3 regions of the Pseudactinotalea sp. Z1748 genome follow, and region 1 is predicted to be linked to each of the others. Evidence: riboswitches for the same ligand, from Rfam matches in the RefSeq annotation. Region 1 holds a riboswitch; each other region holds the start of a gene.
What was found. Region 1 has a riboswitch for S-adenosylmethionine ahead of ACO0LU_RS14055 (hypothetical protein). Riboswitches for the same ligand answer to the same signal wherever they lie in the genome.

Region 1 (4,639 bases):
CAGCCGGATGGACGCCAAGGCTGCCGCTCGCGAGGAGTTGTGGACCGACCGGGAGCAGTGAGGTCACCTCATCGGCGCGCACCGAACGGGGCCCGGGGCGCCCAGTAGATGGACGGTCCCGTCCGAATCGTGATCGGGTGCGCCACAATGGTGCCGTGACCAAGACCGTGACGGACCGGCGTGAACTGGGGGACCCCGGTCGCGCCCGACGAGTCGTGGTCAAGATCGGCTCCTCCTCGCTCACCGACGCGGCTGGGCGGCTGGATGTACACAAGCTCACCGCGCTGGTTGAGGTCCTGGCCGGTCGCCGGGGCGCGGGTGGGCAGGTGGTGCTGGTCTCCTCCGGGGCCATCGCCTCGGCGCTGGGCGTCCTCGGGCTCACCGGCCGGCCCCGGGACCTGGCAACCGCCCAGGCCGCGGCCAGCGTCGGGCAAGGGCTCTTGATGGCGCACTACACGCGCGCGTTCGGTGCCCACGGGCTCACCGTTGGCCAGGTGCTGCTCACCGTGGAGGACGTGGTGCGCCGGGCACATCACCGCAACGTCCAGCGCAACGTCGAACGACTGCTGGCGCTGGGAGTGGTGCCGGTGATCAACGAGAACGACGCCGTGGCCACCCAGGAGATCAAATTCGGTGACAATGACCGGCTGGCCGCTCTGGTCTCGCACCTGTCCAAAGCCGACGCCCTGGTGCTGCTCACCGACGTCGACGCCCTGTACGATCGCTCGCCCCGGCTGCCCGGTGCCCGGCGGATCGCACGCGTGCGTGACCGGCGAGACCTGGAGGGCATCGAGGTCACCGCCCGAGGCGGGGCGGTGGGCACCGGGGGAATGGTCTCGAAGTTGGAGTCCGCCGCGATCGCCTCCGGCGCCGGGATCCCGGTGGTGGTGACCGCGGCACACAATGCCGGGGCCGTGTTGTCCGGGGAGGACGTGGGCACCTGGTTCGAGCCGGCCCGCCGGCGCACCAATGCCCGGCGGCTGTGGTTGGCTCACGCGGCGCACACCGGAGGTTCGATCAGCGTCGACGAGGGTGCGGTGCAGGCGATCACTGCCGGGAAGAAGTCGCTGCTGGCGGCCGGCGTGGTGGACGTGACGGGGGAGTTCGACGCCGGCGACCCGATCGACGTGCTGGACCCAGCCGGCCGGGTGGTGGCTCGAGGCTTGGCCTCCTACAGCGCTGAGGAACTCCCTGCGCGTTTGGGCCGCACCTCGGTGCAGATGCGGGAGCAGTTCGGCCCGGATAGTGCCCGCGCGGTGGTGCACCGGGATGACCTGGTGGTGCTGGACCGCACCGACTGAGGCCGGGGAGGCGGTCGCATCAGCCGACGGCGCGCTCCGGCCTCTCGCACGGGGACCGCGTCCTGGCTACCGAAGGCGCCCGGCCCTTAGGTAGTTGACACGACAACTATCCGACTCATAGGTTGATCCCAGGTTCAGAGCGTCAGTGCCAAGTCCCGGCTTGCTGACCGGCAACCCCCCGCGCGGCGGGGTGCTCCGGGAGATGACCTGGCCGCGGGCCACATGGCCCCCGGCAAGCGCATCACCGCTCCCAGCGGTGCAGACAGAAGGATGAAGACAGCGATGCACACCGACAGGACCCTTGCGTACCAGCGACGCCACGTCTCCTGTGTGATGTGTGCGATGTGTTGCTGCTTCATGTCGGCCTGAGCCGACACCTCAACCGGCAGCCTCGGGCCCTCTGACGGCCCCTCGGCGCCACCCCTCAGCCGGTCGGTGCGCACCTGAGCCCGATGCGTGACACACCGGGCGTGCGACCCGCGCTGAGGCAGCAATGTTGAGCCCTTCTTGCACCGAGAGTGAGCACCCCATGTCTGCTGTACCTGCATCTGTGAACGAGACCGCGTCCTTGGTCGGATTGGATCTGTCCAATGCCGGCGCGCCCCGGGACTGGCAGCGCGAGCGCAACGCCGAGACCGAGCAATTCATCATGGGCCGCCTGGCCGGCCTGGCCTCCCTCGCCGACCGGGGCGGGGTAGACCTGATCTCGCTGGATGAGACATTCCGGCTCGGTGGTAAGCGGCGCCGGGACGCCTGGCTGGACGGGGCACTGGCCACCTCCCGCCTTGCCCGGCACACCACCCGGGCCGCCCTGGTGGCCACAGTTCCGCTGGGGATCACGCGCCCCGAACACGTCGCTGGTGCCATCGCCTCGGTGCACCGGGCCAGTGCCCAGCGCGCGGGCTGGCAACTCGAGCACGGCGCCACCGCCCAGGGCACCGGTGCGCGCACGGTGGATGCGGTGCTGAACGCGCCGGTGGCCGCCCCCCGCAAGCGCACCGTGGATGATGTGGCTCGCGAACCAGTCCGCCCACTGGTGGTGGTACCGGTGCGCAACGGTGTGGACGCCGAGTTGGCTGCGGCCCGTGCTGACGTGGCACGGCTGTCGGTGGCAACCCTGGAGGAGGCCCGTGCCGCCCGGGCTGCGATCCGTGAAGCGGCAATCGAGTGGGGCCGGGCACCCGGTGACGTCAAGGTGCTGGTCGATGTGCACACGGTGATCTCCGCAGATCGGGCCAGCGCACAGGCACGCTGGGATCTGCTGTCCTCACTGGAACTGCCTTCCGGCCTGCCGGCTCTGCGCACCATCGGGACCGCCGAGGACCTCGCCACGCTCTGGAACGCGTGGGTCCGGGCCGGCGGAGCCGACGGGTTCACCGTGGTGCCGGCCTCGGTACCCACCGATGTGGTGGCTCTGGCCCAGAACCTGCTGCCGGCGCTGACCGAACTCGGGCTGCGTACGCCGGCGACGGCTCCGGTCACGCCCGCGGCGACGCCTGCTCGCTCCCGGCGTGCCCCGGAGCGGGTGCGATGAGCCGTCCTTCTCAGGCGGTCCCGGCCGGCCAGTCGTTCTCGGGCAACAGGTCGCGTAGTGGTGCCGAGCGCCCCGGGCCGAGGATCACCTGGGTGTCGATGTTCGCCGGGTCGATCTGTCGGATGAACTCGCGGCAGCGTCCGCACGGTGAGACCACGTGCAGGGTGCCGGCCTCGTCGCGCCACACTGCCACGATCTGGGCGATACGGAACTCTCCGGCCGTGACCATCGCGGCGATAGCGGCGTGTTCGGCGCAGAAGCCGGTTCCGCACGGGGTGTCGATGCACACCCCTGAGTACCGCGCGCCGGCGGCCGTCACCAGGGTGGCTGCGACATCACCCGACTTCCGGTCCTCCGCCTCGCTGGGGTTCAGGTACTCCTGGGCCGAAGCGATCAGGGAGGAGAACGACGCGGTGTCCATAAGCACGATCCTAGGGGGAACCGGTGTGGCAGCCCTCGCCGGTTCCCGTGGCGGACGGGCCCGGATCGACGGTCGCAGCGCACCGGCCGCAGCCTGGGATCGCGGCGGCGGCGTAGGCTTGGCTGCATGACTCAGACGACGGCGCAGCCCGCCGCGGACGTGACGGCGCAGGTCCAGCAGGTGGCCACCGACGCGAAGGTGGCCGCCCGCGCCCTGGCGCGGGCCACCCGGGCCACCAAGGACGCCGCACTGCACCGGATGGCCGATGCGTTGGTGGATGCCACCGAGCGGATCGTGGCCGCCAACGATGTCGACGTGCGCCGGGAGGAGGCCGGCGGGATGAGCCCGGGCCTGCTGGACCGGCTCACCCTGGACGCCGGCCGGGTCGAGGGGATCGCCGAGGCGTTGCGGGACCTGGCGGCCCTGCCGGACCCGGTGGGGGAGGTGTTGCACGGGTCCACGTTGCCCAACGGGTTGCGGGTGCGCCAGGTGCGGGTGCCCATGGGGGTGGTGGGCATGATCTACGAGGCACGCCCGAACGTCACCGTCGATGCCGCCGGCCTGGCACTCAAGAGCGGGAACGCGGTGGTGCTGCGCGGGGGTTCGGCCGCCGCGCAGTCCAACCAGGAGATCGTGGCGGTCCTGGGTGAGGCACTGGAGCAGGCCGGCCTGCCCGCTGACCTGGTGCAGTCCATTGACGCCTACGGGCGCGCTGGCGCCCAGGCGCTGATGCGGGCCCGTGGGCTCATCGACGTACTGATCCCCCGCGGCGGGGCCGGACTGATCCAGACGGTGGTGACCGAGTCCACGGTGCCGGTGATCGAGACCGGGGTGGGCAACTGTCACCTGTACATCGATGCTGGCGCACCGCTGGATCAGGCGCTGTCCCTGTTGCTGAACTCCAAGACCCACCGGTTAGGGGTGTGCAACGCCCTGGAGACCCTGTTGGTGCACACCGAAGCCGCGACGGACTTCCTGCCGGCGGCGCTGGACGCACTGGACGGCGCGGGTGTGCGGATCCATGGCGATCAGCGCACCCGCGCCCTGGCCCCGGGCAATGTGGACGTGATCGCGGCTACCGAGCAGGATTGGGCCACCGAGTACCTCAGCGCCGACCTGGCCGTGGCCGTCGTCGATGACATCGATGCGGCCCTGGAGCACATCCGTACCTACTCCTCCGGGCACACCGAGGCCATCTGCACCACGGACACCCGGAGTGTGGCGCGGTTCACCGCCGAGGTGGACTCCGCCGCCGTGATGGTCAACGCCTCCACCCGGTTCACCGACGGAGGCCAACTCGGCCTCGGCGCGGAGATCGGGATCTCCACCCAGAAACTGCATGCACGCGGACCGATGGGCCTTGCCGAGTTGACCACCACCACC
Region 2 (4,639 bases), on a different contig from region 1:
ATCGGCGAACGCCAGCCAGGACCGCAGTTGCTCGGGCAGCTGGGGTTCATCGGCCACGGTGTGCGGCACGTGGAACAGCGAGGTGGAGGTGGACACCGCCACGGTGGCCTCCGGCCCGGCAGCGCTGCGCAGGGCGGTGAGTTTCTCGTGGGCGGTGTCCAGGTCGGTGCGCCACACGTTGTGCCCATCGACCAGCCCGGCCACCAGGGTCACCCCGGACAGGTCCGCGCCCGCCACGCCGTCGGGGATGTCCCCGCGCACCAGGTCCAGCCCGATCGCCTCCACCCCGCTGGCCGCCAACGGGGTGAACGCGCTGCCCAGCCGGTGGTAGGGCGCGGCCACGAACAGCGCCGGTCGCTGCCTCGCCCCGGCCAGGGTGGTGTAGACCCGGGAGACCAGTTCGCCGAGTTCGGCCCGGGAGATCGGCCAGGTGTCGGAGACCAGCCCCGGCTCGTCCAGCTGCACCCAGGGAGCACCGGCCTCGGCGAAGGCGGCCAGCCACCGGGCGTACACCGCGGTCAGGTCATCGATACGGTCCAGCGGGTTGAAGCCGTCCGGGGCCGCCTCACTGGCCTTGGACAGCAGCAGGAACGTGATCGGACCCACCAGCACCGGGCGGGTGATCACGCCGTCCTCGGCGGCCTCGGTGAACGCTGTCACGCTGGGGGTCTCAACCAGATCGAAGGTGGTCTCCGGGCCGATCTCGGGCACCAGGTAGTGATAGTTGGAGTCGAACCACTTGGTCATCTCCAGCGGTGCCCGGTCACCCTCCCCGCGGGCCACGGTGAAGTACCCGGCCAGGTCCAGCGATCCGTTCTGATCGCGCAGGTCCTCGAACCGCTCCGGGATCGCCCCCACCTGTGCGGCCACCGAGAGCACCTGGTCATAGAAGGTGAAGTCGGAGGGGATCGAGGCGTCCTGGGCGTCCAGACCCAGGCCGCGCAGGCGGGAGCGCAGGTCCGCACGCAGCGCGCGTGCGGAGGCGGTCAGTTCGGCGGCGTCGGTGCGGCCGGCCCAGAAGGACTCCACGGCTCGTTTGAGTTCGCGATCCGGGCCGATCCGGGGGTAGCCCAGGATGGTGGCGGCGGGGAACGGGGTGTGCTGTGTCATGAGACTTCCTGTTCGGGTGCGGTTGAAGATCAAGCCGACGACGGCGGGGCCGGGCGGGTGCGCTCCTCGCCGAGGCTCAGGCCAGGGTGGGAACCGGACGCAGCCCGGACCCGTAGAGCAGGTCCAGTGCCGGCGTGGCGGTGTTGAAGGTGTACACGTGCAGGCCGGGTGCCCCGAGGGCGAGGATGTCGTTGACCAGCGAGCGGGTGGCCCGCAGGCCCAGCCGGTAGGCCTCCTGCTTGGAGGCAGCTCCATCCAGCGTGGCCAACAGCTCCTCGGGGGGGCGTACGCCGGTGAGCTGGTGCAGTTTGCGCAGCCGGCGCGGGTCGGTCAACGGGATCACCCCCGGCAGGATCGGGATGTGCACCCCGGCCGATCGGGCCTGTTCCAGCAACGCGGCGTAGTGCCCGGCGTCGTAGAAGATCTGGGTGATCGCGAAGTCGGCACCGGCCTCCTGCTTCTCCACCAGGGCGGCGATGTCACGCGGGTCGACCACCGGGTTGCCGGTCTTGTCGCGCAGTGCGCCGGGATAGGTCGCCACCGAGATGCTCAGCGGGTTCACCTGCCCGGTGGTGGCACCGGCATCGCCGAACCGTTCGGCCTCGATGGACCGCAGCAGGCGCACCAGTTGGCTGGAGCGGGTCAGCCCCTGCGGGTGCGGCTCCCAGTCCGGTTGCCCCGCGGGCGGGTCCCCGCGTAGGGCGAGGAAGTCGCGCACCCCCTCGTCGAGCAGGTCCTCGATCACCCCGCGCAGTTCCTCCTCGGAGGCCCCCACACAGGTCAGGTGGGCGATCGGGGTGACCTCGGTCTCGGTGACGACCCGCCGGATCAACTCCCGTGAGGTCTCCCGGGTGGAGCCGGACGCGCCGTAGGTGATGGAGAAGAAGTCCGGTTGTGCCGCGGCCAGTTCCGCGAGGGTGCGCACCAGGACGCGCTCACCCTTCTCCGAGCGCGGGGGGTAGAGCTCGAAGGAGATGGTCGGTCGGTCGGAGGGCACACGAAGAAGGCTAGCCGTGCTCATCGGATGCGCCCGTCGGGGGATGCCTGCATGAAGAACTCCATCGGTCCTGGCGTGAGCACCCTTCCCGCGGGAGGCTTCCGTTGGGGGTTGCTGCGGCGTCGTGGAGCCAGGTCTCTCGGCCGCTCTGGATGGTCGGTAGCCAGACTACGGGCCTGCTGCCTGGCAGGCACAAGAGTAAAGCCCGCCTGTCTCATCCCCTGAGATTCCGGTCTGGCTGGCGCCGTGACGCTCGTGAGCACTCCGCAACGCCCCCGGGGCGCACTCGGCTTGCGCCGTAGGGTGGTCGCGTGCGCGCCGACCGGGACCCGATCCATCAGGCCCATCAACAGTGGGTCCGGCACGGCTGGGCCGAAGCCGCCGACGGCATGGCCCTGGTTACCTCGATCGTGCGGGTCAACCAGTTGCTGGCCGAGCGCATCGATGCGGTCCTGCGCCCGATGGAGTTGACCTTCGCCCGGTACGAGGTGCTCCGGTTACTGTCGTTCGCCGCCGGAGGGGAGATGGCGATGTCCCGGATGGGCTCATTGCTGCAGGTGCACCCGACCAGCGTGACCAGCCTGGTCGAGCGGCTGGTGCGGCAGGGCTACGTGGAGCGGGTGCGCAGCAACTCCGACGGCCGGGTCGTGCTGGCCTCCCTGACCGTCACCGGGAGGACGGCCGTGGAGGAGGCGACCAGCGCGCTCAACGCCGAGGTCTTCGCCCGGCCCGGTCTGCCGCCCGAACAGGTTCGGGAACTGACGAAGTTGCTGGGCCTGATGCGCGCCGACGGCGGCGATCAGGTGCAGCCACCCCCTATCGAGGAATAGTTGGATGTCCTAGTATCTGGAGTAGATGCACCCGACGGTGAGCCGAGGACGCCATGACCGAACACGCACGACCCCTGCATGTGCCGGAGCACCCGGTCCGCGTCGTCACCGCTGCCAGCCTGTTCGACGGGCACGACGCCTCGATCAACATCATGCGCCGGATCATGCAGTCCCAGGGCGCCGAGGTGGTGCACCTGGGCCACAACCGGTCGGTGCAGGAGGTCGCCGAAGCCGCCCTGGAGGAGGACGTCCAGGCGGTTGCCGTCTCCTCCTACCAGGGCGGGCACGTGGAGTACTTCGAGTACCTCGTCGACCAGCTCGCCGAGCGCGGTGCCGGCCACATCAAGGTGGTCGGTGGCGGGGGCGGCGTGATCGTGCCCGAGGAGATCACTCGGCTACGCGAATCGGGAGTGACGATCTTCTCCCCCGAGGACGGTCAACGACTCGGACTGCCGGGGATGGTCAACCAGGTCATCGAACAGGCCGACGTCGACCTGTGGGAACTCGGTGGAGCCGACGTCCACGACGTCCTGGCCGGTGACCGGACCGCGCTGGCCCGGGCGGTGACCGGCGCCGAACTGGGGCGCATCAGCGAGGCCGACCGAGGCCGGTACGCCGAGGCCGCCGGGCGCAATCCGGTGCCGGTGCTGGGTATCACCGGCACCGGGGGGTCAGGCAAGTCGTCCCTGACCGATGAGGTGCTGCGCCGCTTCCGGGTGGACCAGGGCGACCGGTTACGCATCGCGGTGCTGGCCATCGACCCCACGCGCCGCAAGGGTGGTGGTGCGCTGCTGGCCGACCGGATCCGGATGAACGCACTGGGCGGTGAGCAGACCTACTTCCGGTCCATGGCGACCCGCGGGCACAGCGAGGTGCCCGAGGCGGTACCGGCCGTCCTCGAGATCCTCAAGGCCGCGGGTTTCGACCTCATCATCGTCGAGACCCCCGGGATCGGGCAGGGTGACGCGGGCATCGTTCCGCTGGCCGATGTGTCGCTGTATGTGATGACGCCGGAGTTCGGAGCGGCCAGCCAACTGGAGAAGATCGACATGCTCGACTTCGCCGACGTGGTCGCGATCAACAAGTTCGAGCGCCGCGGAGCGATGGATGCGCTGCGCGATGTGGGCCGCCAGATGGTGCGCAACCGGGAGGCCTTCGGTTCCACACCGCAGGACATGCCCGTCTACGGCACCTCCGCGGCCACCTTCAACGACGACGGCGTGACGGCGCTGTACCAGGAGTTGCGCGACCGGCTCGGCGAACGCGGGCTGGAGGTGGGCGAGGGCGCGTTGCCCAGAGTCGACGTCCAGTACTCCTCGATGATCACCCCGGTGGTCCCCGCGGCCCGGGTGCGCTACCTGTCCGAGATCGCCGAGACGGTCCGGGGCTACCATGCCGACACCGAGACCTACGCCGATGCGGCCAGCCGGGTGCAGCACCTGGAGTTCGCGCTCGAGGAGTTGTCCGCGGCAGGCAAAGCGCACGACGACGTGGCCCGGCTTGCCGAGGACGCACGCCGGGCGTTGCCGGCCGAGGTGCTCCAGCAGCAGCAGCAATGGCCGGCGACGGTGCAGGTCTACTCCGGGAGCGAGCACACGGTGCGGGTGCGCGAGCGCGACATCACCACCCGCCTGACCCGGGAATCCCTGTCCGGCACGAAGGTGCCCCGGGTGGCGCTGCCGCGCTTCCGCGACGCCGGGGA
Region 3 (4,639 bases), on a different contig from region 1:
GCACCCGGGCTGCGGCTGCGTCCCGCACCCCCACGCCTGCCGGCCGCACCCCCATCGCCGCGGTCGGCACCACCCCCACGACTGCGGTCGGCACCTGCACCCGCGGTCGGAGCGGTGCCGGTGTGATCCGAACCTGATTGCTGAGGGCCCGTTGTCATGGTGGCCAGTGTGCCTGGTCGGTAGGTTGGGCGTCATGCGCCTGCACGTAGTCGAGCACCCATTGATCGCCCACAAACTCACGGCCCTGCGGGATGAGCGCACGCCGTCTCCCACGTTCCGCCAACTCACCGAGGAGCTGGTCACCCTGCTGGCCTATGAGGCCACCCGGGAGGTGAGCACCGAGCCGGTGCGGATCTCCACCCCGGTCACCTCCACCATCGGTACCAGGATGGCCGATCCACAGCCGATCGTGGTGCCCATCCTGCGCGCCGGACTGGGCATGCTGGAGGGGATGACCCGGCTGCTGCCCACCGCGGAGGTCGGGTTCCTGGGCCTGCAGCGCGATGAGGACACCCTGGAGGCGATCACCTACGCCAACCGGCTGCCCGATGACCTCACCGGGCGGCAGTGCTTCGTGCTGGATCCGATGCTGGCAACCGGCGGCACCCTGGTGGCCTCGATCGAGTACCTGTTCGAACGCGGTGCCCGCGACGTGACCGCAATCTGTCTGCTCGCCGCACCCGAAGGGCTGGGCGCGGTGGAGGATGCTGTGGGGGATCGCGCGGACGTGACGATCGTGACTGCCGCGGTGGACGAGGGCTTGAACGAGAAGGCCTACATCGTGCCCGGCCTGGGCGACGCCGGCGACCGCCTCTACGGCGTCGTCTGACCCGAGAGCCCGCTGACTTCGCGGCATCCACCGTGATCGCGCGCCACCTCGCACCCGAGGTCAGGGCATCTGCCGCGAAGTCAGCGCAGGGCCTGGTCGAGGTCGGCGCGCAGGTCCGGCACGTCCTCGAGGCCTACCGACAGGCGCACGGTGGCGGGGGTGACCCCGATCGCGGCCTGACCGGCCGCACCCAGCTTGCGGTGCGTCGTCGTGGCCGGGTGGGTGGCCATCGACTTCACATCGCCCAGGTTGTTGGACAGGTCCACGATCCGCAGGGCGTCCAGGACCGCGAAGGTGCGCTCCTTGACCTGCTCGGCAGCACCGGCGCCGTCGGCGGCCACATCGAAGGTGACCACGGTCCCACCGCCGCTCATCTGTTCCTTGGCCAGCACCTGCTGGGGGTGGGAGTCCAGGAGCGGGTACCGCACCGAGGCCACCCCGGGATGCCCCTCCAGCCACGTGGCCAGTTCCCGCGCCGCCGCGCTCTGGGCCCGCACCCGCAGGGCGAGCGTCTCCAAGCCCTTCAGGAGCACCCAGGCATTGAACGGGCTGAGGGTGGGACCGGTGTTTCGAATGAAGTCCTGCACCGGGCCGCAGATGATCTCGCGCGGGCCCAGCACCGCCCCGCCCATCACCCGGCCCTGCCCGTCGATGTGCTTGGTGGCCGAGTACACGATGATGTCGGCGCCGAACTCCAGGGGCCGCTGCAGCACCGGAGTGGCGAACACGTTGTCCACGATCACCAGCGCACCGGCGCGGTGGGCCAGCCGTGAGACCGCAGCGATATCGACCAGGTCCATCATCGGGTTGGAGGGGGTCTCGAACAGCACCAGGTCAGCCGGGGTGGCCAGGGCCCGCTCCCAGTCCTCGATCCGGTGGACATCGACGTAGTCGGTGCTGACCCCCCACTGGCCCATGATCTGGTCCAGCACCACGAAGGTGGACCCGAACAGCGCCCTGCCGGCCACGATCCGCCCGCCCTGTTTCACCAGCGGGGCGATCGCGGCGAACAGCGCGGACATCCCGCTGGCGGTGGCGTAGCAGGCCTCCGCTCCCTCCAGCAGGCGCATCCGTTCCTCGAATGCGGCAACGGTGGGGTTGGAGTAGCGGGAGTAGGTGAAGATGTCGAGTTCACCGGCGAAGGCCGCCTCGGCGTCGGCGGCCCGTTCGTAGGCGTAGCCCTGGGTGAGGAACATCGGCTCAGCGATCTCGCCGAACTCGGTGCGCTGCTGGCCGCCGCGCACGCCCACGGTGGCCGCTCCCACACCCTCGGGCAGGGAACATCGGGGTTGTGGATCGCTCATGGCTGCCTCCATCGTTCCTGGCGGTAGCACCGTCCGTGCCGGCGGGGGTTGCTGCAGCGTCGTCGAGCCAGATCTCTCGGCTGCTCTGGATGGTCGCGCGCCACGCTACGTCCCGACACCGGGCCGGCCAACGTCGACCCCGGGCCGTCCCACACTGCGAGACGCCCAGAGTGCACGACGCCGGCAGGCCGCGACGCCGGCTGCGCGTCACCCCCGCAGCGCGCGTGAACCCCGCGTCAGCGCATCCCGCCGAAGAAGTCCTCGAACGGCATCGCCAGTGGCTCATCGTGGGCGATGATCCCGTACAGGTGGCGCAGCAGCGGGAACTCCGCGGCCCCGATCACCTCGCGCTCGGTGAGCTTCTCGATCGCCGCCCCGATCACCTCGATCGCGGCCGCCCCCTCCAAGGTGACGCCCTTCATGTGCTGGTCGCGCACCTCCGAGAACGGCACCCCCGACCCCACGTAGCGACCGGCCCGCACGTTCCGTCCACCCATGGAGGTGACGAACATGTCTCCCACACCGGCCAGACCGGTGGTGGTCTCCCGGTCCCCGCCGAGCAGTTCGATGAACCGCAGCATCTCCCGGGTGCCCTGGGCGAACACCGCGGCTCCGTAGTTGTACCGGCGGTATTGCGCGGCGCCCATGCCGGCGGCGTCGAGCAGCCCCTCCATGAACCCGGCCGCGAAGGCGTAGACATTCTTGGTGGCGGCGCCGACCTCATGCCCGATGAGGTCGGTGGACGTCCACACGTGATAGGAGTCGGTGCGGAACATACGCGCCAAGGAGTCCAGGGACTCCTGATCGGTTCCGGTGAACACCACGGCGGTGTCGTGCTCCACCGCGACCTCCCCGGCGATGGAGGGTCCCACGATCGCCGACCACGTCACCTGTCCGGACAACTCGGCGCCCACCTGCTCCATCAGCACCTCGGGGAGGATGCGCAGGTTCCCCGCCTCATCGGCGTCCATGCCCTTGGTGATCGAGAGCACCCGCATCCCGGGCCGCAGCAGAGCGCTCAGTTGCTGCCCGGCCCAGGCCACCCCGAAGGAGTTCACCCCGCTGATGGCCACCTCGGCCCCCTCGAACGCCTCCCGCGCCTGCTCCAGCTGGAAGGCCGTGACCCCCTCCGGTAACGCGATCCCCAGGTGCGGGTGCACGCCGGTGCGCTGGATGGAGTCGATGATCTCGGTGTCCAGGTGGGTGCCCACCAGGTGGACCCGATGCCCGTTGCGGGTCAGCGGCACGGTGAGGGCGGAGGCCATGATGCCGGCCCCCAGGATCGCCACAGCACTCATGCGTTATCTCCTCCTCGGTCGCGGCACTCGACCCCGCGTGCGCGTGCCGAGTTCTGGCTGGAACCAGCGTACTCACCACCCGCCCGCGGCTCAGGTGTGAGGATGGGGTGGTGAGCACCTCTCCCGATACCTCGTACCCGGCCGACGACGACGGGGCCTCCGGTGATGAAGGCACCTGGGTTCCCGACGTCCTCGGAGAGCCCTGGCGGGCGCGCACCCTCAGCCTGCGTCCCGACGGCTGCGGAACCCCGGTTGCCACCCTGGTGCGCCACCGGGCGGGGCCAACGGACCGTCGCCGTCACCCTGAGGCGGCGGTGCTGTATCTGCACGGGTTCGCCGACTACTTCTTCCAGGCCGAGCACGGCGCTGCCTGGGCCGCGCGTGGATACCACTTCTACGCCCTGGACCTGCGCGACCACGGCCGCTCCATCGGCACCGGGCGCCGGCCCGGCTGGTCCAACGGGATCGGCGTACACGCCGAGGAGATCACCGCCGCCGTGCGTACCATCCACGCCACCGGGGTTGCTCAGGTGGTGCTGGTAGGCCACTCCACCGGCGCCCTGATGGCCGCGCTGTACGCCGACCGCAACCCCGCCCTGATCGACGCGGTGGTGCTGAACAGCCCGTGGTTCGACCTCAACCGGCCGGCACCGGCGCGCCGTCTCCTGCGGCCGCTGGTGAGGATCCTGGGCCGGGTCGCCCCGCACCTGGTGGTCAGCACCCTGGACGAGGGTTACGGGCGCAGCGTGCACGCCGAATCCGATGGCGAGTTCGACTACAACCTCCACTGGAAACCGCTCGCGGCCTTCCCGGTGCGCGCCGGTTGGCTCGCGTCGGTGGTCCGGGCCCAGCACCGGGTCCGGCGCGGTCTGGACATCACTGCCCCGGTGCTGGTGTGCACCAGCGGCGCCTCCGGTCATCCCACACGCCCGAGCCCGGAGGACCTGGCCCGTACCGATGCGGTGCTGAAGGTGGAGGACATGACACGCTCCGCCCCGCTCCTGGGCACGCATGTGCGGGTGCACCAGTTCGAGGGCGGTCGGCACGACCTGGCGTTGTCCGCCGAACCCGTGCGGACCGAGTACACCCAAGCCGTCCTGGACTGGACCGACGACCAACTCCGCCGGCCACGCTGGACCCGCTCACCGCCGCAACGAACGGTGCGAGACGGTCGTGGTTCCGTGCGTCGCTAGAGTCACCCGCATGGC

Region 2: it holds a riboswitch for S-adenosylmethionine, as region 1 does, so the genes downstream of both, ACO0LU_RS15860 (methylenetetrahydrofolate reductase) here and ACO0LU_RS14055 (hypothetical protein) in region 1, are expected to answer to the same signal.
Region 3: it holds a riboswitch for S-adenosylmethionine, as region 1 does, so the genes downstream of both, ACO0LU_RS04510 (O-succinylhomoserine sulfhydrylase) here and ACO0LU_RS14055 (hypothetical protein) in region 1, are expected to answer to the same signal.

The regions. Positions count from the first base shown of each region.
Region 1 is NZ_JBMPQB010000006.1:141,601-146,239, reverse strand. It holds gene obgE (GTPase ObgE) at 1-61, shown strand, start outside; gene proB (glutamate 5-kinase) at 156-1,301, shown strand; SAM riboswitch class IV at 1,433-1,546, shown strand; gene ACO0LU_RS14055 (hypothetical protein) at 1,831-2,835, shown strand; gene ACO0LU_RS14050 (cytidine deaminase family protein) at 2,846-3,256, opposite strand; gene ACO0LU_RS14045 (glutamate-5-semialdehyde dehydrogenase) at 3,383-4,639, shown strand, end outside.
Region 2 is NZ_JBMPQB010000008.1:48,465-53,103, reverse strand. It holds gene metE (5-methyltetrahydropteroyltriglutamate--homocysteine S-methyltransferase) at 1-1,110, opposite strand, end outside; gene ACO0LU_RS15860 (methylenetetrahydrofolate reductase) at 1,187-2,107, opposite strand; SAM riboswitch class I at 2,166-2,266, opposite strand; gene ACO0LU_RS15855 (MarR family winged helix-turn-helix transcriptional regulator) at 2,419-2,937, shown strand; gene icmF (fused isobutyryl-CoA mutase/GTPase IcmF) at 2,991-4,639, shown strand, end outside.
Region 3 is NZ_JBMPQB010000002.1:46,479-51,117, reverse strand. It holds gene upp (uracil phosphoribosyltransferase) at 194-829, shown strand; gene ACO0LU_RS04510 (O-succinylhomoserine sulfhydrylase) at 910-2,133, opposite strand; SAM riboswitch class I at 2,139-2,229, opposite strand; gene ACO0LU_RS04505 (NAD(P)H-dependent glycerol-3-phosphate dehydrogenase) at 2,370-3,431, opposite strand; gene ACO0LU_RS04500 (alpha/beta fold hydrolase) at 3,542-4,624, shown strand; gene ACO0LU_RS04495 (hypothetical protein) at 4,635-4,639, shown strand, end outside.